DNA from 3 places in the Roseibium sp. JB4-4 genome. Region 2 is predicted to be linked to each of the others. Evidence: predicted binding sites of a transcription regulator. Region 2 holds the regulator's gene; each other region holds the start of a gene.

Region 1 (7,688 bases), 290 kb from region 2:
TTTGCAGTACAAATACGACGTTGTCGGCGAAAGCGAAGACGACGATTTCGTCATTGAGAACCCGGGCGCGACGGTTTTGATCGATACGATATCCCTGCAGTATATGGGTGGGTCGGAGATTGATTTCGTTGACGATCTGATTGGTCAGTCCTTTCAAATCAACAACCCAAATGCGGTGGCTGGCTGCGGCTGCGGTACCAGCTTCACCATCTAGAACCCGCAAGGCACTCTAACTGGGCTGTTGCCCCGACCCTTTCGAAACGGAGGCAACTCAGCCATGAAAATTGCGACCTGGAATATCAATGGAGTTAAGGCGCGCATTGATACGGTCCAGGATTGGCTGAAAGAAACAAATCCCGATATTGCCTGCTTTCAGGAAATCAAATCGGTTGATGAGAATTTTCCACGCCAGCCCTTTGAGGACCTCGGTTACAATGTAGAGACCCATGGGCAAAAGGGTTTTAATGGTGTTGCCCTGCTTTCCAAATCGCCGCTGGAAGACGTTCAACGGGGGCTTCCCGGAAACGATGCTGACGAACAAGCACGTTACATTGAGGCAAGCGTATCAACGGAAAGCGGCGCCATTCGTTTCGGCTGCCTTTATCTTCCCAACGGCAATCCTTTGGGCACCGAAAAGTTCCCATATAAAATAGAATGGATGGACCGACTTATTGCGCACGCCAAAGAACGGCTGAAAGACGAAACCCCGTTCTTGCTGCTTGGCGACTACAACGTCATTCCAGACCCCGTTGACGCGAAAAACCCCGAGGGATGGCTTGAAGATGCGCTTTATCAGCCGGAAAGCCGACGGCGCTTCAGAACACTTTTAAACCTCGGCCTTACGGAAGCAGTCCGTTCCTGTACAGAAGCTCCTGAGACCTTCACTTTCTGGGACTATCAGGCTGGTGCATGGCAGAAGAACAATGGCATCCGCATTGACCATATACTTATGTCAGCGCAGGCAACCGATCGGATGACCGGATGTGGCATCGACAAACACGTTCGCGGTTGGGAGAAACCGTCGGACCATGTTCCGGTCTGGGTGGATCTCGCAGCCTGATTCTCTTTCATAATCCACACAGCTTTCGTGTTTCGGCCAGTTGAACTGGGCCGAAAGCAATGCGGTTGACGTCGGGACTTGCAGTGTTCCAAAGCCGTGCTAGTCTTTTGAGGTCATGGGGTAACGGACCAAACATATCCGTCCGCATTTCAAAATTGCGGACCTTTCATTCCGGCGATGAGCAGAATGGCCGGACGCGCACGTTTGATGCCTGTCACAACGGTTTTCGTTGTCTTTCTTTTGATGAACATAGCGCCCTCATACTCACAATCCATCTCCTGCACCTGCCGGTACAAAGGTGAAGACTATGGCGTCGGCGAGATCGATATGCTTGAAAAGCCCCGATGGCATGCGAATGGCCACATGCCAGATGGTTCTCAACAATACGTCATGGAATTTCAGCAGTGCCCCTTGCCCGCTTTCGAAGCTTATGACTCCGAAAACACCGGAAACGGAAAAGCAGCCGGTGCGATCCCCCCCTTGTCGGGCCGACATCACTCGTAACGCTGGATTACTGAGAGGGTACCTGCTGCGAGGCCAGGATGTCCGGACGGTTCTGTTCAATCCAACCGTCGGCGAGAGAACGCGCTTGCTGGCGCACGGTTTCCGGAGAAACCGCAAAATACTGTTCGTGCATGGCGTTGATCCAGCTCGCATCGCCGCCTGAGGCCTGCGCACGTGCCACCGTCATCCACATCAACCCGCGGGCCTTTTTCTTTTCGGAGTTGCCGATCTCGTAAAGTGTTTCGCCAAGGCGCGCCTGAGCTCCGACATGTCCCTTGAGCGCCGCCAGATTGTACCAACGAACGGCCATGCGGCTGTTGTTGTTCTGGTACATTCGACCAAGCTGGTATTGAGCGGCTGCGTCACCAAAATAGGATGCAGCGTGTGTAAAGATCTGACGCGCACGGCTTTCACTTTGCGGAACCGCACCGTCTATTCCGGTCAGGTAGTATGAGCCGAGTGCGACAAATGCGCTGGAAACAAATGGCGCGTCTGGTGCGTCAGGTCTATCTTCACCGTGCTCACGAACGATCTGGCTGTAATACTCGAAAGCCTTCAGGTCGTCTTCCTTGACGCCGTCGCCCTTGGCGTACATCTCGCCAAGTTTCCAAGCCGCCATAGGCTGACCGTTTTCCGCAGCATATTGTAGAGAGCTGAGCGCGGCTGCCTTGTCGCCGGAATAATATTGACGCGCTCCAGCGCGCAAAGCTTCGCTGGGAGAAAGATCCTGCGGGCCAATAGTTCTCGGGGCCGCCGGCTGTCCATCAAACGCCAGCGCCTCGCCTGCCATGACCGCAATCATCAACGCACCGAGCACAGTTCCGGTTTTTCCTAGGCGTTGAATCAATGAACTCTTCTTTTGCATCCCATTCACACTATTATCCGCCGGACAGAATTTATTTTTCCGACGGACGGTCTTGTTTTTTATCCGCGCCATGCGCATTTGATTTCACTGTGTCCTGTCGAGAAGCGCTCGCCGGACCCCGTTGTTTGATATGGCCAAAAATGGCCAATCAATTCGGCCTAAGTTGGGCCGTTTGCCGCCCAATTAAGACCATTTGCAGATTATTTGTGTCGCAATCCGCCTCATAGCCGTCACGAAGTACAACCGGCTTGTTGGCTGATAGTAACGCAACGGTTGAATGGCAAACATGGCCGAACGTGGGCAATGTCTTCATTCGAGCAACCCGGTTGCCACTCTATGTTCAAGTGTTGCGAAATTGGCACAATTTGACCCCTCACCCCGTCCCACACGCTGAACAATAATGCGCACAGTCTGGTTGATGATGTGTTTCCAGCGCATGCGGCGCCTTGCGCAACTGTTGAAAACGGGGGCTTTTGGCCAAATCGCCTTGCCGTTCTATGTTTGTCCTTCAAACTGGAAAGCGATTCGGTGTAGGTAAAGCCCGCTAAGACACAATCGACGAAGATCTAAAACCAACCAGGCGATATGGAATGAGTGCGAAAGACGATTTATTTGCCGGCAATGCCGCGGTTTCCTCTCCAGTGGAGCAGGAAACGCGATCTCGCGCACCGCAGAAACCGCGCTCCATGCCTGCTGTTGCCGCCGTTTCCGATGAATATTCTGCAGCTGACATTGAAGTTCTTGAAGGTCTGGAACCGGTGCGCCGCCGGCCAGGCATGTATATCGGCGGAACGGATGAAAAGGCATTACACCATCTTTTCGCTGAGGTTATCGACAATTCCATGGATGAAGCGGTCGCCGGACACGCAACATGGATCGATGTGACGCTTGCGGACGACGGCTACCTGACGATCACGGATAATGGCCGAGGCATTCCGGTAGACCCCCATCCGAAATTCAAGGACAAGTCCGCGCTGGAAGTCATCATGACCACGCTGCATGCGGGCGGAAAATTCGACAGCAAAGTCTATGAAACATCCGGCGGTCTCCATGGCGTTGGTATTTCTGTCGTCAACGCTTTGTCAGAGGAACTGGTCGTCGAAGTTGCACGCAGTCGAAAGCTTTATCGTCAGACCTTTCGTCGTGGGAAGGCGGACGGTCCACTGGAGCTGGTTGGCGACACCCAAAACCGCCGTGGAACACAAGTGCGCTTCAAACCCGATGCCCAGATTTTCGGAAAAGGCGCAAAATTCCAACCGGCACGGCTGCTTAAGATGGCGCGGTCAAAGGCCTACTTGTTTGGTGGCGTAGAGATCCGCTGGCACTGTGCACCCAACCTCTTGTTCGACAAGGATGAAACGCCTGCAGAGGCCGTTTTCCACTTTCCTGGTGGCTTGAAGGACTTTCTCGCCGAACGGTTGACCAAGGAACGCAGAGTAGTTGACGAGGTTTTCTCCGGCCGAACAGACAATGCTGGTAAACATGGCTCCGTGGAATGGGCTGTAAGCTGGTTTGCCGGTGACGGTTTCATCAATTCCTATTGCAATACGGTGCCGACACCCGAAGGTGGGACGCATGAGGCAGGTTTCCGCTATGCGCTGCTTCGCGGATTGAAAGCCTACGGGGAACTGACCAGCAACAAAAAGGCTTCCATCATCACTGGCGATGATGTGCTCACGTCAGCAGGTGGCATGCTCTCCGTCTTCATCCGGGAACCTGAGTTTGTCGGCCAGACCAAGGACAAGCTCGCGTCCAATGAAGCAACTCGAATTGCAGAAGCGGCGGTGCGTGATGCGTTTGACCATTGGCTGACAGCTTCGCCCAATCAGGCCAACAAACTGCTTGAATGGGTCATCGACCGTGCGGAAGAGCGCCTTCGCCGCAGGCAAGAAAAAGACGTCGCCCGCAAAACCGCCGTCCGAAAACTCCGGCTTCCTGGCAAACTTGCAGATTGTTCTGCGAACCAGGCAGAAGGCACCGAACTTTTTATCGTCGAGGGCGACTCGGCGGGCGGCTCCGCTAAGCAGGCGCGCAACAGATCCAACCAGGCCATATTGCCGTTGCGTGGAAAAATTCTGAACGTTGCCAATGCTGGCCGTGACAAACTCGTGGCCAATCAGCAACTGGCAGATCTCATTCAAGCACTTGGATGCGGCAGCAGGTCTCAATATCGCGAGACAGATCTTCGCTACGAGAAGATTGTGATCATGACCGATGCCGATGTGGATGGCGCGCACATCGCTTCACTTTTGATTACGTTCTTTTACCGGGAAATGCCGGAACTCATTCGCGGCGGTCACCTTTATCTTGCAGTTCCGCCTCTATATCGTCTCAGCCAAGGGGGCAAAACACTGTATGCCCGCGACGACGCGCACAAAGACGAGCTTCTTGAGACAGCATTCAAAGGCAAATCCAAGGTCGAAATCGGCCGTTTTAAAGGGCTTGGAGAAATGCTTCCAGCCCAGTTGAAAGAAACCACGATGGATCCTTCGAAGCGTTCGCTCCTGAAAGTGGACGTCGATGAGAGCGAAATCGGGGATACCAATGATGCCGTCGAAAGGCTTATGGGCAATAAACCCGAAGCCAGGTTCCGTTTTATTCAAGACAATGCAGAATTTGCAGAGGACCTTGATATTTAGGGCCGAAAACGGATAGTTTAAGACAGTTTTTTAGTCGGGGGCTGCTTGGAAGGCTGGGCCTTTTTGCATAGCAACCGTTTTCAGGTGCCGGACAAGTATAATGTTAAACCGGGTTTATTCAGTTTTCGATCGGCGGCTACGACCGTTGCGCAATCACGTTTATCTTGTATTTCCAGGACACGACATCGCTTACGCTCGCGTTGCAGAGCCTGCTTTTCAGGCCCTTGGTGGAGTTCTCAATCATCTGGCGGGCAACAACCGTTCGCTACGGTCAATCCGACATGATCCACATTTGAGTGAACGCAACGAGCAACTTCTATTTCATGGCGACGTCGAATTGCTGACGGCCCGTGAACTCAAGCGAAGATACCCCGACACGAAGGTCATCGCCTGGGTCCAGGATCCGGTTCAACGTGTTTCCTACTGTTATGAGCGTGTCATTCTGTCTCCAAATGCGTTGCCGTCCTACTACAGCGAAAGCGGCTTTGATCAGCTTATGTCTCCACAAGAATTCGTCGATCACATTTCGTCAATTTCGGATCTGGAAGCTGACAACCTTTTCCGCAGCCAGTCGGCAGCTCTGACACACAAAGGTACGCTGACAGCAGACGTTGTCTTGCAGGTAGAGCAGTTTGAACGTTCGCTCGCCGCTTTCCTCTCTGAAAGCACGGTTGCGATACGAAACGTGCCGAGATCACGGTATCGTATTTCTGATTTCGTCTCCGACAGCACTTTATGCTCGTTTGAAGACGAAGGCATTCGCCGGAAATTGCAACGGCGCTACCACGCCGACTATGATCTCTTTTATGCCGAAGAAGCAGCCTACGCCTGACATCCTCTGCTTGATTTCATTCCTCGATTTCAGCTCGCATGTGTCGACCTGAAGACGCATTGACTGCTGTCAAAACGTTCAATCCGAGTAATTCTAACTGCTCAATGCAACAGAAATCGCGGACACGTCCATTTCCTTTATTAACTGAGATGGCAAAACTTTAATGGAAATACTCGAGTTTCTTTGCAAATTACCTCAACGACGCATTGACACCTGAGCGCATAAATGTAGGGTGTGCGCCAAATCGGCGCGTGGTCCGTCCAAGGCGCTGTTTGCTAACCATCACAACATTCGGGCACACCGCTCCATGGCATTTGATACTCTCGGTTTAAGCGAGAAGGTCCTCTCTGCAGTTGATGCAGCAGGTTATAAAGAACCAACGGCAATCCAGGCGGGTGCCATACCTCAGGTTCTGGAGCGGCGCGACATTCTTGGCATTGCCCAAACGGGCACCGGTAAAACAGCAAGTTTTACGCTGCCGATGTTGACCCTGCTCGAAAAGGGACGCGCCCGTGCGCGTATGCCAAGGACGCTCATTCTCGAGCCGACACGTGAACTTGCAGCGCAGGTCGAAGAAAACTTCGAAAGGTACGGCGCTAATCACAAGCTCAATGTGGCACTCCTCATTGGCGGTGTATCTTTCGCAGAGCAGGACAAAAAGCTCGACCGTGGCACCGATGTCCTGATTGCGACGCCCGGCCGTTTGCTAGACCATTTCGAACGCGGCAAGCTTCTTTTGCAGGGTGTCGAGATCTTGGTGATCGATGAAGCCGACCGGATGCTCGACATGGGCTTCATTCCGGACATTGAACGGATCTGCAAACTGATCCCGTTTACGCGGCAGACGCTGTTCTTTTCCGCAACCATGCCTCCGGAAATTCAGCGACTGACAGAAACATTCCTTCAGAACCCCGCACGTATTGAAGTCGCACCGACGTCGTCCACTGCAGAAAACGTCACACAGCTTCTCAAGGCCTCGTCTTCCAAGGATTACGAAAAACGCGCAGCGCTTCGTGAGCTTCTCGAAGGTGCTGAAGACCTCAAGAACGCGATCGTCTTCTGCAACAGAAAACGAGACGTCTCGACCTTGTTCCGCTCTCTTGAGCGACATGAATACAATGTCGGCACCTTGCATGGTGACATGGATCAACGAACCCGCATGATGATGCTCGACAATTTCCGAAAGGGTAATATCAAGCTGTTGGTTGCCAGCGATGTCGCAGCTCGTGGCCTAGACATTCCTGAAGTCAGTCATGTCTTCAATTATGATGTTCCGAGCAATGCGGAAGACTACGTCCACCGGATCGGACGTACAGGTCGTGCGGGTCGCTCAGGAACTGCCTATACCTTGGTGACCGGCGAAGACCAGAAATACCTGGACGCCATTGAGGCTTTGATCAAGATGTCGATCGACTGGACAGGTGACTCGATTGATTTCGAGGCCGTTGCAAAAGAGCGGAAAGCACGTCGGAAGGCTGGGAAGTCTGCCAAGACTGCAGCGTCGAGCAACGACAACGAGGCAGATCAACCAAAGCCAGCCAATTCCCGGCGTCGGTCACAGCAAAAAAATCGAGACGGCGGCGACAATCGAAATGAGGAGCAACAGGACGCCTTGAACACCTTGCCAATTTCCAGCATTCCGCACAAATCAAGCGGGAAAAAGACTCGCAGCGACAAAATGGAACCTGCGTTTGGGGCCGGCGTTCACATTCCTGCTTTCCTTTTGCGCGAACCCAGACCAAAAAAAGCGTCCTAACGTCAAGTTCGTGTGAGATTCCTCATAACCTT
Region 2 (7,688 bases):
CCGGGTCGTGACACTCGCTGACAAGCACCGCGATAATCTGCTTTAAGACCGGTTACAACGATGGACCGAGCATTTTTGTAGGGTCGACAACGTTATCGAATTCTTCCTCCAGCACAAAGCCCAGCGCCAAACAGGCTTCCTTCAACGTGATGTCATTTTCAAAGGCGTGGTGAGCCGCATGGCTGGCCTTGTCATAACCGATAACAGGGCTCAATGCTGTTACCAGCATCAAGGACTGTTCAAGGTACTCTCGAATTCGTTTTTCGTTTGGCTCCATGCCTTCAACGAGGAAACTAGAGAAGTTGCTACAGCCATCCCCCATAATCCGGATTGATTGCAGAATCGCGTTGATCATCAGCGGCTTGTAGACATTCATTTCCAGATACCCGCTTGCACCGCCAATTCCCGTGGCAACGTCATTTGCCATAGCCTGGACCGCTACCATGGCCAGGGCCTCACATTGTGTCGGATTGACCTTCCCCGGCATGATGGAAGAGCCTGGTTCATTTGCTGGAATGATCAGTTCATAAAAACCGCATCGCGGACCACAGGAAAGCAGTCGAATGTCGTTTGCAATCTTGAACAGCGAGACTGCCAGTGTGCGCAGAGCACCGCTCAGCATAACCAGTGCATCATGACTGCCCTGAACCGCAAACTTGTTCGGCGCGGTATAAAAAGGAAGTCCAGTCAATTCTGCAATCTTTGCAGCTGACATGACCGCGAAGTCTGGGTGAGTATTGATCCCCGTTCCGACAGCCGTTCCGCCAAGCGCGAGCCCATAGACGTTTTGAAGCGAAAATTCTATGCGTTCGATATCCTGCTTCAACAGTTCTGCGTAACCTGAAAACTCCTGACCAAGCGTCAATGGCGTTGCATCCTGCATATGCGTGCGCCCGATTTTGATGATTGTATCCCAAGCTGCCGACTTGGCCTTGAGACTGTCGTGAAGGCGTCTCACACCGGGCAGCAAACGTTGTTTCACTTGTAGGGCGGTCGCCATGTGCATCGCAGCCGGAAAAGTGTCATTTGATGACTGGGACATGTTGACATGGTCGTTGGGGTGGACCGGGTCCTTTGTCCCAAGAACTCCACCCGCAATTGCGATGGCGCGGTTGGAAATGACTTCATTCACATTCATGTTTGTCTGCGTACCGCTGCCAGTCATCCAGACATGCAAGGGAAAGTGGACATCCAGCTTTCCCTCTATCACTTCGTCCGCGGCCCGGACGATGAGGTCAGCCAGATCTTCTCGCAGAAGTCCTAGATCCGCGTTGGTGAGCGCAGCAGCCTTCTTTAAATAGCCGTAGGCGTGAACCAACTCAATTGGCATGAGGTCGGTTCCAATCGAAAAATACTCTATGGAGCGCTGTGTCTGAGCACCCCAGTATTTGTCTTCCGGTACATCGATTTCCCCAAGACTGTCGCTTTCTCTGCGCATTCGGCATTCCCCGCTTACCAGGTCAGTCCTTCAACAGAGCGGACACCAGCCCGCTATTCGGATCGATCAGGTCTTCAATCACGTCAAAATGGTGCCGGCCAGGTTCTGTATGACAAGTCGCGGTTGGCCAAGCCTGAGCCAGCAAGGTCGACTGGCGTACAAATTCAGGGCGCTCGTCTTCTCCAACCCACGCGACGACGGGGCATTCCCTGAGAGGCTCTGCAAGAGCCGGGCTCTCCCTTGCTGCGTCATCTTCCGACAAATTAAAAGATGCATTCATGGCGGTCTTCCTGAGCGGACGAAGGTCGTGAAGTCCGCTAATGGAGACCACTTTCTCAATTCTTCCAAGGAAGGTTGGCGAAATCGGTGTATCCGCACAAAGCATCCGTGTCACCAGATGACCGCCCGCAGAATGACCAGCAAGACGTATAGGCCCGTCCAAACGGTCACCGGCTGTATTGATGGCTTCTCCAATCTGCAAGGTGATATCTTCAATCCTGACCGAAGGTGCCAGCTCATACGAAGGCAGGCAAACGGTCCAGTTCTGGTTCAGGCAACCGGCAGCAAGGTGCGACCAGCTGGATTTGTCGAAACGCAGCCAATAGCCACCATGCACGAAAACCATCAGACCACGTGATGGCCCGTCAGGACTGAAAATATCAAATCTTTGGCGTTCACTATCACCATAGACGACATCGATTTCTTTTATGGGCCAGGTATCCCGGAACGCACTGGCTTCCTTTTCCCAGCGCGGCGGAAAGCTCGCAGCATCTTGAATGTGCGCAGCATTTGCATATGCATCGTCCCAATCGAAAGTCTCTTGCTCGTTCATTTCCCGCTCAAAGTCTCTTATTGCGAAACACAACAGGTATCCTTGCACGGATATTTGTGTCTGGGGAACGTTTCATTCCTTGCCAGCTTGTCAAGCTTATGATGCTCAGCCTAGGTTTCTGGACTTTCCGGGTGGGATGAAGGGAACTTAGCCAATGATAGAGCGTAGCTCGAACCGGGTCGCCAACTTGGCACACTTCTTGACCAAAAACGCGGCCCGGTGGCCTAACCGCGCGGCAATCATCTGGGAAGACAACACCTGGACCTGGCAGGAACTCGACAGGCGCGTCTCAGCGCTCGCGGCAGCCCTAAGCGATAGATTCGGCATCACCAAGGGTGACAGCCTTCTCGTTCAGGCGCAAAACTCCAATCAAATGACCGAAATCATGCTTGCTGCCTTTCGTCTTGGTGCGATCTGGGTACCCTGCAACTTTCGACAAGCCCCTGCGGAGACTGCCTACACTTGCGAGAAATCAAAAGCCAAGGTGATGCTCTGCGACGCAGACTTCGAAGAACAGGCACAAGCCGTCAAGGCTGCCAATCCGGACGTGCGCGGTATCGTTAGCATTGGAGAAAGCGCCTTTGGCGTTTCCTATGAAACCTTGTTAACCAGCCACATGGGAACACAATTTCCAAATGCACCGGTCGACTACACTGATCCCTGCTGGTTGTTCTTCACATCCGGATCCACCGGCCGGCCAAAAGCGGTGGTCCTGTCGCATGGCCAAATCGGCTTCGTTGCAGTCAACTACATGACAGACCTGATGCCAGGAACAAACGAAGAAGATGCATCGCTCGTGATAGCACCTCTCTCGCATGGCGCAGGTCTCCAGCAAATCGCGCAGCTTTCCGCAGGAACGGCACATGTCCTGATGCCAAGAACTGGCTTTAACCCCACAGTCGCTTTCGAACTGATCGAAAAGCACAAGGTCAGCAACATGTTCACGGTTCCCACTATTGTGAAACGCCTCGTCGAAGACCCGGCTGTCGAGCGCTACGATCATTCGAGCCTTCGTCATGTGATTTATGCCGGAGCTCCGATGTACCGCGAAGATCAGAAGCTGGCTCTCGAGAAGCTGGGCTCTGTTTTGGTCCAGTACTACGGACTTGGTGAAGTGACAGGCAACATAACCGTCCTGCGCCCTCAGGATCACGTGCAAGAAGACGGCCCTGAGGCGCGCATCGGCACTTGCGGCACCGAACGGACCGGAATTGAAGTTTCGATACAGGATGAAACTGGTGCCTTGTTGCCACCTGGAACAACAGGTGAGGTCTGCGTCATCGGGGCTGCGGTCTGCGCTGGTTACCTGGAAGACGATGCCGCCAATGAAAACGCGTTTCGCGACGGTTGGTTTCGAACCGGGGACATCGGTCATATGGACGAAGACAGGTATCTCTATCTAACCGGTCGCGCGTCAGACATGTATATTTCAGGCGGGTCGAATGTGTACCCAAAGGAAGTGGAGGAAGTTTTGTTGGCACATCCTTCCTTGTCGGAGGTTGCAATTCTTGGCATTCCAGACCCTCAATGGGGAGAAGTCGGACTTGCGGTGTGTGTGGCCTCAACCAATTCTGAACCGGAACCGGAAGCGGCAGAATTGAGCGAATTTCTTGCCGGAAAGATCGCCCGATACAAGAGACCGCATCGATATTTGTTTATTCAAGCAATGCCCACCAGCGCTTACGGAAAGATCACGAAAAAGCTGGTACGTGAATTTCTGATCGAAAAAGGCTTGATATGAGACGCGGAGTTCCACGGACACTTGATGATATCAAGCACCCTGGACCAATTGCATCTCAACGCAGACCCTCTCTCCCATGCCATGCTGAACCGGTTGCGCTGTCCTTGTCCGATGGAGGTGGTCTGCTGGAAAAGCTTGGCCAGTGGATCGAAGCGTCAGGCTATCAATCCGCGATACTTGATCTCGGTGGCGTGGAACTCAACGCCTTTGACTATGTCATGCCGGATCGTGCGATCGACGACAGGCATGCCGCCTGGTATAGCGACAAACAGGCCTCCGAAGGATCAACACTCATCGAAGCCGTTGCCATTCTGGGCCTCCGGGACGGCAAGTGGTTTGCGCATATTCACGCCTACTGGCTTGAAAACGGCAATGTCCATCTCGGCCACCTCCTTCCGGACAGCGTGTCCCTCGCAAGGAAAGCGGATCTGACCGGATATGGCTTAACGGGAGCTGGTTTCGAAGCCGAATACGACCTCGAAACTGAGTTTACGCTTTTCCGCATCAAGCCATCGCAAACCATCGTCGCCCCCTCCACTCCGCCGAACGCTCTCATCACAACGCTGGCACCATTTGAGGATCTTCACGACAGTATCTGCGATCTCGCTTCGACTATTGGGGCCAACACCTTCAAGGTTGTCGGTCTCGGCAGTCTCGCAGGTGCTGAATTCACATCGTCGCCGCCCATGACAGGCCTTATCTCTGAAATCCTCTTGCAATCAGGTAGTGGCTGCGAACCCAATCAAGGCCAACGGATTCAGATACGCTGCATAGATCTCGACGGAAATCTCCATCAAGGGGTTGCACAGCCCGGCGGGTGCCCGACCCTCGTAACCTGCGAATTGCTGCTGATTTCAACTGACTGAAACACGTTCTAAAGCCGTAATTGATGAACTCCGTTCAATTCCGTGAAAACGGCGGCAATAGAACAGTAAGAGAACATTTACCCTTGCAGAACACAATAGGAACAGCTAAGGTGTTCTCGATTTGTACCAGTCCGATTCTAGGTCAGGGGTAACCGTTATGTTGACGCGCAAGCAGTACGAACTGCTCATGTTCATTCATGAAAGACTGAAGGAAACTGGTGTTCCACCGTCCTTCGATGAAATGAAGGACGCGCTGGACCTGCGTTCCAAGTCTGGTATCCATCGGCTCATTACGGCTCTTGAGGAACGCGGCTTTATTCGTCGCTTGCCAAACAGGGCCAGAGCCATGGAAGTTGTCCGCCTTCCGGACTCAATTGCTCCCGGCCTTGGGGCTCCACGACCACGTGGAAGTTTCTCACCCGAAGTCATCGAGGGCTCTCTTGGCAAGGGAGAAGGCGCCAAGTCTCCTTCTCCTGCTCCATCTGTTCCTGAAGTCGCAGGCACAGAAATACCTGTTATGGGCCGGATCGCCGCCGGTGTTCCGATTGAAGCAATTCAGAACCACAGTCATTCAATCACTGTCCCTCAAGAGCTTCTCGGCAAGGGCGAACACTACGCACTGGAAGTGCGCGGTGACTCTATGATCGAAGCCGGCATTCTTGATGGTGACACGGTCCTTATTCGTCGGACAGATTCAGCTGACAGCGGTGACATTGTCGTTGCACTGGTTGACGATGAGGAAGCAACATTGAAGCGACTTCGCAAAAAAGGTGCGTCCATTGCACTCGAAGCCGCAAATCCAGCTTATGAGACCCGAATTTTCGGACCGGGGCGTGTTCGTGTTCAAGGACGTCTCGTTGCTTTGTTTCGCCAGTATTAGATCGTACGGTCGTTACTAACGGCTTCACTTGGCTTTCGAGGTCAGGTTTGCGCGCGTCATTTCTCCTATTTGGTGCCAGGGTCTTGGTGCCTCTGGAATTGCGAAAATCATTTTTGAGACGATGGTGGTTGCGGCTTGGGTGTCACGCCTGTCAGTGCCATCAATCTTTTGATTTCCGGTTTCAGCGGTGTGCTGCTGCTTGTCAGGCAATTTGTCGTCGCGCGCCGTTGCTTGCGCAGACAGCCAAATAGACACCGCCCCTCGCCTGGCTCTCGTTTCTGCATCAATAACAATGGCTGCTCGGCAACCATCTGGAACGATTAAATCGGTCACGATCAGATCGGCAAATTGGCAATCCTGAAATAAAGCGTCCGCATGCCGAGGAAATGCAATTGAAACAGGCACTTCGACGTTTTGACCGTTCGGCAATTGATCGACTGGCGCATGCGCTCTGATCACACATCCTGATTGATCGCAGTTCCGCTGGGGCGATTTCATCTTGCGCGATTTAATCGCAGACACGGAAACCCCTTCTTTTTGAAGCCAGAGTTCTGTCACGAAGGAAGAACGGTTGACTGATAGGTTCAAGAAACCGTTTTCGTCGCGAGCCGCAACTCTCGAACCCGAAGACGCGATTTGAATATCGGGAGGCCGAGACAAGAAAATCAGGAGTATCGCCAGGGCAAATGGCGCTGCTGAAAACAAACGCCACCGCCCCGGCACCAGAAGAACCAGAAACAGCGCACTTATCAAAAACAGGGTAGGCAACGCGGAGAGATTGCCGACGGTCCCTGTATCGCCCCCCAGAGCTGCGGTGAATTCTGAAATATCAAGCAACCAGGAAATGCCAATCGACATAAAGGCAAGAGGAATTGCGGCCAGTCCGAATGGCATTAGGATGAGCGCAAGAACACCCATAGGCATGACCAGCAATGAAAAGACAGGCATTCCGAGCATATTGCCAACCACGCCAAAGGGCGCAATCCGGCCGAAATGGTGTGCCCCGACAATCCCCGTTGCAAGTCCGGCAACAACTGCCGTTACAAGCAGACCGAATGACCACTTTCCCAAAGAAGCAAAGATCCTTGGCAGCAAGCCAACACGAACGTCTTTCTTCCAGCTCTCTTTGTCTCGACTGCGCCAAAGCTCATAGACGGCGACAAGGCAAATGACAGCTGAGAAGGACATTTGGAACCCGGGAAAAAACAAGCGTTCTGGTGAAATCAACAGAAGCAGAAATCCGGCAAGAGCAACGCTTCTAAGCGTCAAACCACGACGGCCTACCAAAACCCCAAGAAAGACAAGTCCGATCATCACAAATGAGCGCTGAGTTGCGACGGCCGCGCCGGAAATGAGCAAATAACCAACCGCGGCGCATAGCGCAGTTGCCGCCGCCCATTTGTGAATGGGCCATCTGAGTGCAAGCGGTTGAAACAGCGAAAGCAACAACAAAACCGCGCCAAATGCACCCCCTGCGAAAAGAGCCATATGCAATCCGGAAATTGCCAGGATGTGAGCCAATCCTGCTGCGCGAAGTGCTTCCTCTTGCACCTCGGTGATACCGCTTCGGTCCCCCACAAGGAGGGCAACAACAAGGGCAGTTTCCGGGCCCTGCCCCATCACAGTTCTAATCTTGTCTGCAATACCTTCGCGCAGGTTCTGAACCAGTGCTCTGGCTTGGATCGTCAGTGGCGTATTGTCAGATGCCAAGACCATTGAAGGCCCATAGCCAAACCCCGTCGCACCAATTTGGGAATAGAAGGCTCGATAAGAAAAATCATAGCCCCCAGGCATCACTGGTCCTGCCGGAGGAAAAGCCTCCCCCGCAGTTCGACCATTTGCCCCGGTCTGGCAATGTCGCCTGCCGGCACCCGCATCCGAACCTTTTTGGGAAATCCCAGGTCCGATCGCGTTCGATCATTGACGGTTTC
Region 3 (7,688 bases), 1.8 Mb from region 2:
AGCGTGATGCACTTGCCTGGTTACTGTTGCTCTACAACGCGACCCCATTGATGGCTTCGTTTGCAGTTTTGGCAGCGCCAGGCTGGATTGGCAGGCGAAGGCCCATAGCGGCATCTGCGGGATTGGCCGTGCTCGGGCTTGCTCTATTTACCTTCTTCTCCGGATGGGCTTCTTGGTTGGGTGCCCTGCTCACCGGGTTCGCAGCATCGGTAGAACTCATTCTGTTGGTATCGCTGCCAGCCGTCATTGCAAAAGGAAGAGCTGTGACACAGCTGTCTGCAGGAATGACTCTCATCGGCTACGGCATCGCATTCCCGCTGCCTATGATCGGTGGCTGGTTCGCTGAACAAGTTGGTTGGCTGGAAATCTCTCTGATCCCGTCCTTGGTGTTCGGGGTTGCCATTCTGATCCTGGCGGGAGAGCGCCGGTTTCCGGTCTACACCTGGGCACGATAGGAGTCACAAGTAGAATGAAATGATCGTTGAACAAGTTACGATCAGGGTTGCCTTTGCCCGCGGCCAGACCGTTTGACCCAATCGCAGAGAGCGATTGTTTTCGGCAGGTGAGAGCGAAACAGTTAGGGCCCGTTCCGGGGGCGCATTGCAACCTGACAGCCCCCAACTGAAGCGAATGGCGGGTTTGAGCCCAGAGTGACCATGAGAGGCACCCTTTGAGTTGCCTCTCATGGTCCATAGCGCTGAAGACAGTCAGACCGTCAAGCTAATGTTGAACTTATTTCCGTCTGGGTCACGAAAATAACCACCGTAAAAGTTCTTGCCTCGATGACCCGGGGCTCCTTCATCGGTTGCGCCGAGTTCAATTGCCAGAGCATGAACGGCATCGACTTGATCTTGATCCTTTGCTGCGAGCGCAACCATGGCACCATTTCCGTGAGACGCAGTTTCGCCATTGTAGGGCGTGGTCACTACTATTTTGGGTTTTTCAGGCCCAAAGCTATAGCCGATCATGTTGTCTAGGCTAAAGGCGCGTGTACCGTTTATTGCGCAGAACAACGCATCGAAAAAAGTTGCGGAAGCAGCAAGGTCATTTGACCCAAGAGTGATGTAGCTAATCATGATTTTTCTTTTTGCATGAGTAATTGTTGCGCCCTATGAGGCGGCGCGCTGTAAAACCAAAGAGCGGTTTGCGTGGGGATACTCAGGCAATCATGCACGCATTTTATCTGCGTAATTGCGGATTAGCAACGGCAGCGATGTCCGCATAGCCGCCAAACGCGGCAGATGGATCAACCCCGGCAGTTATACCTGAAGCGGGCATCGGCCACTCTTCAATTATGAGTATACGTCCTCGGGCACGGTCCCAAGAAACTATGCGCTCAGATCCCTCGGGATCTGAATTGCATTCAAGGTGCAAAGGCAAGGGAAACCCAGACGGTTTGTGAGCTGCTGCAACACAGATGACAGTCCCGCTCTAGGGGCTCCGATCAATGTCGGAGTGCACCATCATAAGGGGACGTTCCCTGGCTCGCCGTTGCCTGTCATTAGCCGTGGAGTTTGATCGCGACCCTTGCCGGAATGCGCAGGATCCCGACGCAGAACCGGGCAAATGATTGGCGCAAGCCTGCAATGAGGCCCTCCCGCTGCGGTTCGCCGGATGTGACCGCGGCTGCCCGCAGAAACACCATTCGGCCGCGGCCAATGCGCTTTGCTATGTCGAGATCTTCCAGCTGCGGCAAAGGCCTGTGACCACCGAGCTTTTGATAGAACTGACGTGAGATCAGCAGCCCTTGATTTCCATAAGGCATGCCAAGCAGCTGGGAACGGAACGCCGCGACGGATTCCCCAAGACGGGCACCTGGCCCAAAGGCTTCGTATCGCAGCCGAAAGCTGGCCGCCGTCCGGGGTCCGTTTGGCGCGCGGGCTGCCCGTTCGACAAATGCCTGTGCTTCATGGTGCCAACCGCTCTCAAGCAGCGTTTCAGGCTGCAGGAACAGCAACCAGTCGCCTCTTTTGGCGATCTCAGCACCCAACGCGAGGCGTTCAGCCTTTGATTTCTTCAAGACCGCCCAGTGGCAACCGGCCGCGTCCGCGACCTTGCCGGTATTGTCCGATGAGCCACCGTCCACGATCACGACTTCGCGCACGACGCCTTCCGCGGCTGCGGGCACAAGCGCCGAGAGGGCATGGACCAGCTCGGTTTCGGAATTGTATGTCGGAATAATGACGCTAATCATGTCCCGAAGTTCTACAGGATTTTTTTCAAAGTGCGAGTGAATGGGCTTGAGAACGCGCGGAAATTGGCTAATGTTCTACTTATGTTCTCATTTACTCGCCTGAAACGATCATGAACGCGCCTACGCAATTCGCTGCAGCGCAGCAAACGGCCGACATTCCCGAAGACAGTGCTTCCCGGTTGAAGGAGGATAGAACAAGAGGCCGGGGATCAGCACTTAACAAGTCCGGCCGATTTGAACCCCTAGCCTATGAAAGCTTTGACGATGGCTGGGACACTCTTGAAGATCTGCCCCCATTGCAAACCGAGGTACAGGAAGAGCGTGCACGGACGATCATAACGCGCAATTCTTCGCCCGATCTTTCCTTTGACCGTTCGATTAACCCTTATCGCGGCTGCGAACATGGTTGTGTCTACTGTTTCGCGCGGCCAAGCCACGCCTATATGGGACTGTCTCCCGGGCTGGACTTTGAAACCCGCCTTTTCGCCAAACCCAATGCGGCGCAGCTTCTGGAGCGGGAATTGTCCAAACCGGGCTACATTCCGCGCGTGATCGCCATCGGCACGAACACCGACCCCTATCAACCGCTGGAACGCGGATACAAGTTGATGCGGGAAATCCTGGAAGTTCTCGACAACTGTTCTCATCCGGTCGCGATCGTGACAAAGTCAGCACTCGTGACCAGGGACATCGACATCCTCGCGCGGATGGCCGAACGCAATTTGGTCAAGGTCGCGCTCTCCGTCACCACCCTGGACAAAAAGTTGTGCCGTGCCATGGAGCCCCGCGCGTCCGCACCTCACAAACGTCTTGGTGCTATCAAGGCCCTGAACGCAGCAGGCATTCCCTCGCTGGTCATGATGGCACCCATTATCCCAGCTCTGACCGACAGTGAGATTGAAAACATATTGGAAGCAGCTGCCGAGCACGGTGCACAGGAAGCTGCTTATGTCCTTTTACGGTTGCCCCTTGAAGTCTCCGAACTGTTCCGCGACTGGCTGCTCAGGCATCGCCCTGACCGATACAGGCACGTCATGAACCTCATCAGATCCATGCGTGGCGGCAAAGACTATGACGCCAAATGGGGGGAACGCATGAGAGGACGAGGTCCCTATGCGGATCAGATCTCCAAACGCTATTCGCTTGCTGCAAAACGTCTGGGCCTCAGCTTACGCAGAAAGAAACTGAACCTGAATGATTTCCGCCAACCTCAAAAAGGTGGTGTGCAACTGGACCTCTTTTGAAGTCCCGGCTTGAAGTGATTTCTTGCAAACGGCAGGTTGATCGACATGACTGGCACGCCTTCCCTGTTCGATCTGGCTTTTCCCGATCGCCCGGACCTATCTCTTGAGCGCAGGTACGCCTTGGATTTTGACGGGCTTTTGTGCGGTGTTGACGAAGCCGGGCGCGGGCCATGGGCCGGGCCGGTTGTCACTGCTGCTGTCATTCTTGACTACGAGCGCGTGCCGGATGGGCTGGATGATTCCAAGAAGCTCTCCGAGGCCAAACGCGAAGCCTTGTATCTGGACATCGTTTCCAGCGCCTGGATTTGTGTGGCCAGTGCCTCACCGGCGACGATTGACCGTCTCAACATCCGCGCGGCGACACTTTCCGCAATGGTGAGAGCCGTCAACGGACTGCCAAAACGCCCCAGCTATGCCTTGATCGACGGCAGAGACATTCCACCCGGTCTATCGCAACCGGGCCAGGCATTGATCAAGGGCGACGGCCGCTGCCTTTGTGTCGCTGCCGCGTCCGTTGTGGCCAAGGTTACGCGGGACAGAATGATGGTCCGGCTGGAGGACCGGTTTCCGGGATATGGCTTCGCCCAACACAAGGGATATGGAGTGCCCAGGCATCAGGAAGCGCTTGAGGCACTTGGCCCGACGGTCCATCACAGGATGAGTTTCAAACCCGTCCGGCTGGCCGCGGAAGTGTCGAGTGATTGATGTGCAGTGCGAATGTAAAAAACGCATGAAAAAAGCGGCCTCGAGAGGCCGCTTTTTTATCTCAACTCGGAAGTTCCCAAGTATTAATTCAGGCGCTCTTTTACCTGCGCGATGCTTTTGGTCAGGATGTCGTCGGCGACTTTGTCCTGAACCTTTGCAGCGAGGATCTCCTCGGCTGCTGCAACGGCGATATCGGCTGCCTTGGCGCGAACTTCAGAGATTGCCTGGCTTTCTGCCTGAGCGATCTTGTCTTCCGCCGCCTTTGTGCGGCGCGCGATCATCTCTTCAAGAGCCTGGTTGGTTTCAACCGTCAAACGCTCTGCTTCCGAATTGGCTTCAGCAATGATGGCTTCTGCCTCGCCCTCAGCTTCGTGGCGCTTGCGCTGATATTCCGACAAAAGAGCCTGGGCTTCTTCACGCATCTTGCGTGCTTCTTCCAGTTCCTTGCGGATTGTATCGGCGCGATCGTCAAGCGATCCACCGATCTTGCCGGGCACCTTGAGATAGGCGATCAGTGCAAAGAAGAGAACGAGACCGACCAGGGCCCAAAATGTTGCGTCCATGATCGTCTCCTCAGTTCATCGCCGACTTCAGCGCTTTGTTCAGATCGGTTTTGGTCGGAGCCTTACCAATCAACTGCTCTACGAGAGCTGATGTGGTGTCTCCGGCAATCTCTTCGATCTGGGACAGTGCTTCAGTCTTGATGCCGGTGATATGTGCTTCCGCCGCTTTCAGCTTTTCGCCGAGTTCGGTCTCAGCTTTATCCCGGCGCGCATCCTGCTCGGCCTTCAACTTTGCCCGCGTGTCATGAGCAATCCCATGAGCCTTGTTGCGAGCTTCGGCGAGTGCCTGTTCGTACGCGGCGATCGCTGCGTCGGTTTCTGCCTTCAGGCGGTTGGCCTCGGAAAGATCTCCGGCGATGCGGTCCTTCCGGTCTTCCAGGATCCCTGCGATCCGCGGCATCGCCACGTTCTTCATGATCCAGTAGAAAATACCGAAAGTGATTGCGAGCCAGAACAACTGGGACGCAAAAGTCGTCGCATCGAACGGCGGGAAGCCCACGCCGTGCTCGCCGGCTGCTTCCGCGATGGCCGCATGGCCTTCAGTGGTCGTTTCGCCTGCCATTTCCTGTCTCCTAAATCCGGCTAGGCGGCGCTATTGGAGCGCCGCCACCGGAGTCGCATCAAATGTCGCTGTTTGAGAGCGATTAAGCGAACAGGATAAGGAAGGCGATCAGAAGGGAGAAGATGCCCAAAGCTTCCGTCACGGCGAAGCCGAAGATAAGACGGCCGAACTGGCCATCGGCAGCGGACGGGTTGCGCAGGGCGCCTGCGAGGTAGTTACCGAAGATGGTGCCGAGGCCGATACCAGCGCCGCCCATGCCCAGGCATGCGATACCCGCACCGATGTATTTTGCTGCTTCTGCTTCCATGACACGTGCTCCTAGATGTGTTTGCAGATTTCTCACGCACGGCGCTCTATCGCCGTGTGATTTGGATTACCCTTAGTGTGAAGGATGAATTGCGTCGTTCAAATACATGCAGGTCAGAACGGCAAAGACGTAGGCCTGCAGGAAAGCGACAAGAAATTCCAGCGCCGTCAAGGCGACCGTCATTGCGAGCGGCAGAATCGCGCCGAAAATGCCCAGGGCACCCATAGCGCTAAGGCTGACGACAAAGCCGGAGAAGACCTTCAATGTAATGTGCCCGGCAAGCATGTTCGCAAACAGACGAACAGAAAGGCTGATCGGGCGGGACAGGAACGAGATAACCTCGATCATGGTCACCAGCGGGATCAGTGCGCCAGGAACGCCACTTGGAATGAAGAGTTTCAGGAACTTCATTCCGTGCCGCATGAACCCGTAGAAAATCACGGTTAGAATCACCAACATCGCGAGGGCGAAGGTGACAATGATGTGGCTTGTGATGGTAAAGAAGTACGGGAACATCCCGAAGAGGTTGGCGACCAGAACGAACATAAAGAGCGAGAACACAAGCGGGAAGAATCGCATCCCGTCGGTTCCTGTCGCATCTCGAAGCGTTCCGGCAATGAATTCATACATCATTTCCGAGACCGACTGCACTCGGGTCGGCACCAGGCCGCGACCGCTGGTCGAGAAGATTAGAAACGCAGATGTCGCTGCCACGGTCAAAACCATGAACAACGAAGAATTGGTGAAAGAGAAATCCATTCCTCCGACTTCAATCGGAAAGATTTTCTGGATTTGGAACTGATGGATCGGATCGTTCGCCACCGGCCAGCCTTCTTCGTTCGTTCATTATCACAGCGCCGATAAGGCGCGACAAATTCTAGTCCGGCCTGTTCTTGTGAACGTCTTCTTTGCTGGTGCCCTTAGCCCCTGGCTGCTCGACAACACCGGCCGAGCGCAGAACATTCAAAACACCGGCCGCAAAGCCCAACAGCAAGAACACAATCAGCCCTAGAGGCGTTGTTCCTAGCCATTGGTCGGCCACCCAACCAATCCCGGCCCCCACCAACACACCAGCGATGAATTCTGAAGACAGCTTCATCGCCTGTGCGTATCCGGATGAGTTGCTCTGTGACTTGCGCGCGGCTTTTTCTTCCTCGACACGCCGGTCATCAAGCATCCGGTTCAATTGAGCCCGCCGTTCCGACAGACCTGCTTCCGGTGCGTCGCCGTTCTGATCTTCGTCACCGCCGTTTTGCGAAGACATGTTGTTAAGTCCCCACCACGCCGACATGTCAGATACAACAACGGGAGAGCCCCGTAAGCCGCGCGCACCATAGTCGGCACCTCATGCCGTGTCAAGAAGCCATCAACAATCCTTATCTAGTTGAAAAATATTATCTTTTTAAGGTCACATCAAATTACCCAGACCTAAGTTGCATGCCGATCCCGCGGCAGTGCGCACCAAATGCGTTTCAGGGACGATTTCAACGCCGAATGAATCATTTGTTGTTGCTGAGACAAGCACAAGATCGCTGAACCGCCGCGAATTGATGCGATGCGGTATTGAGGGATCAGAAGACAATCAGGCAGTTGAAATGCCCGGCAGGTGAACAGACCTTTTGCCGCCAAGGCCTTAGCCGGTTTCGCGAAACCTTTCGGCTGTCTCGAGATCAACGGATACCAGTTGCGACACACCTCTTTCGGCCATGGTCACGCCGAACAGCCTGTTCATGCGTGCCATGGTGATCGGGTTGTGGGTGATCACAACAAAACGGGTTTCCGTGCTCGCGCACATCTCGTCCAGAAGATCGCAGTAACGCTCGACATTGGCATCATCGAGCGGAGCATCAACCTCGTCGAGAACACAGATCGGAGCCGGATTCGTCAGAAAAACGGCGAAAATCAGGGACATAGCAGTTAGCGCCTGCTCACCGCCGGACAGCAAAGTCATCGTCTGAGGCTTCTTGCCCGGCGGGCGTGCGACAATTTCGAGCCCAGCTTCAAGCGGATCATCGCTGTCCACGAGTTGAAGTTCTGCGGTGCCACCGCCAAACAGATGGGTAAAAAGACGCTGGAAATGCCCATTAACGACTTCAAATGAAGCAAGCAAACG

Evidence for each region. Region 2 encodes LexA, which represses DNA repair genes until DNA is damaged. Its sites were predicted from a motif close to TGTTCNNNNTGTGTTCNG; they were not measured.
Region 1: a site for LexA is predicted at 2,921-2,938, ahead of parE (DNA topoisomerase IV subunit B). Genes of this name have one in related genera too.
Region 3: a site for LexA is predicted at 2,266-2,283, ahead of ACZ1HV_RS09250 (PA0069 family radical SAM protein). Genes of this name have one in related genera too.

The regions. Positions count from the first base shown of each region.
Region 1 is NZ_CM146333.1:541,936-549,623, forward strand. Features, by position in the region: gene ACZ1HV_RS02485 (HesB/IscA family protein) at 1-214, shown strand, start outside; gene xth (exodeoxyribonuclease III) at 278-1,060, shown strand; gene ACZ1HV_RS02495 (hypothetical protein) at 1,247-1,564, shown strand; gene ACZ1HV_RS02500 (tetratricopeptide repeat protein) at 1,572-2,411, opposite strand; gene parE (DNA topoisomerase IV subunit B) at 3,020-5,068, shown strand; gene ACZ1HV_RS02510 (sulfotransferase family 2 domain-containing protein) at 5,169-5,900, shown strand; gene ACZ1HV_RS02515 (DEAD/DEAH box helicase) at 6,208-7,656, shown strand.
Region 2 is NZ_CM146333.1:254,921-262,608, reverse strand. Features, by position in the region: gene fumC (class II fumarate hydratase) at 53-1,438, opposite strand; gene ACZ1HV_RS01255 (alpha/beta hydrolase) at 1,461-2,270, opposite strand; gene ACZ1HV_RS01250 (acyl-CoA synthetase) at 2,425-4,011, shown strand; gene ACZ1HV_RS01245 (PPC domain-containing DNA-binding protein) at 4,008-4,877, shown strand; gene lexA (transcriptional repressor LexA) at 5,035-5,757, shown strand; gene ACZ1HV_RS01235 (ComEC/Rec2 family competence protein) at 5,782-7,473, opposite strand; gene ACZ1HV_RS01230 (DUF4131 domain-containing protein) at 7,551-7,688, opposite strand, start outside.
Region 3 is NZ_CM146333.1:2,016,883-2,024,570, forward strand. Features, by position in the region: gene ACZ1HV_RS09235 (MFS transporter) at 1-455, shown strand, start outside; gene ACZ1HV_RS09240 (VOC family protein) at 708-1,076, opposite strand; gene ACZ1HV_RS09245 (glycosyltransferase) at 1,502-2,194, opposite strand; gene ACZ1HV_RS09250 (PA0069 family radical SAM protein) at 2,305-3,438, shown strand; gene ACZ1HV_RS09255 (ribonuclease HII) at 3,484-4,143, shown strand; gene ACZ1HV_RS09260 (F0F1 ATP synthase subunit B) at 4,227-4,706, opposite strand; gene ACZ1HV_RS09265 (F0F1 ATP synthase subunit B) at 4,717-5,268, opposite strand; gene ACZ1HV_RS09270 (F0F1 ATP synthase subunit C) at 5,351-5,575, opposite strand; gene ACZ1HV_RS09275 (F0F1 ATP synthase subunit A) at 5,648-6,397, opposite strand; gene ACZ1HV_RS09280 (AtpZ/AtpI family protein) at 6,453-6,839, opposite strand; gene ACZ1HV_RS09285 (chromosome segregation SMC family protein) at 7,209-7,688, opposite strand, start outside.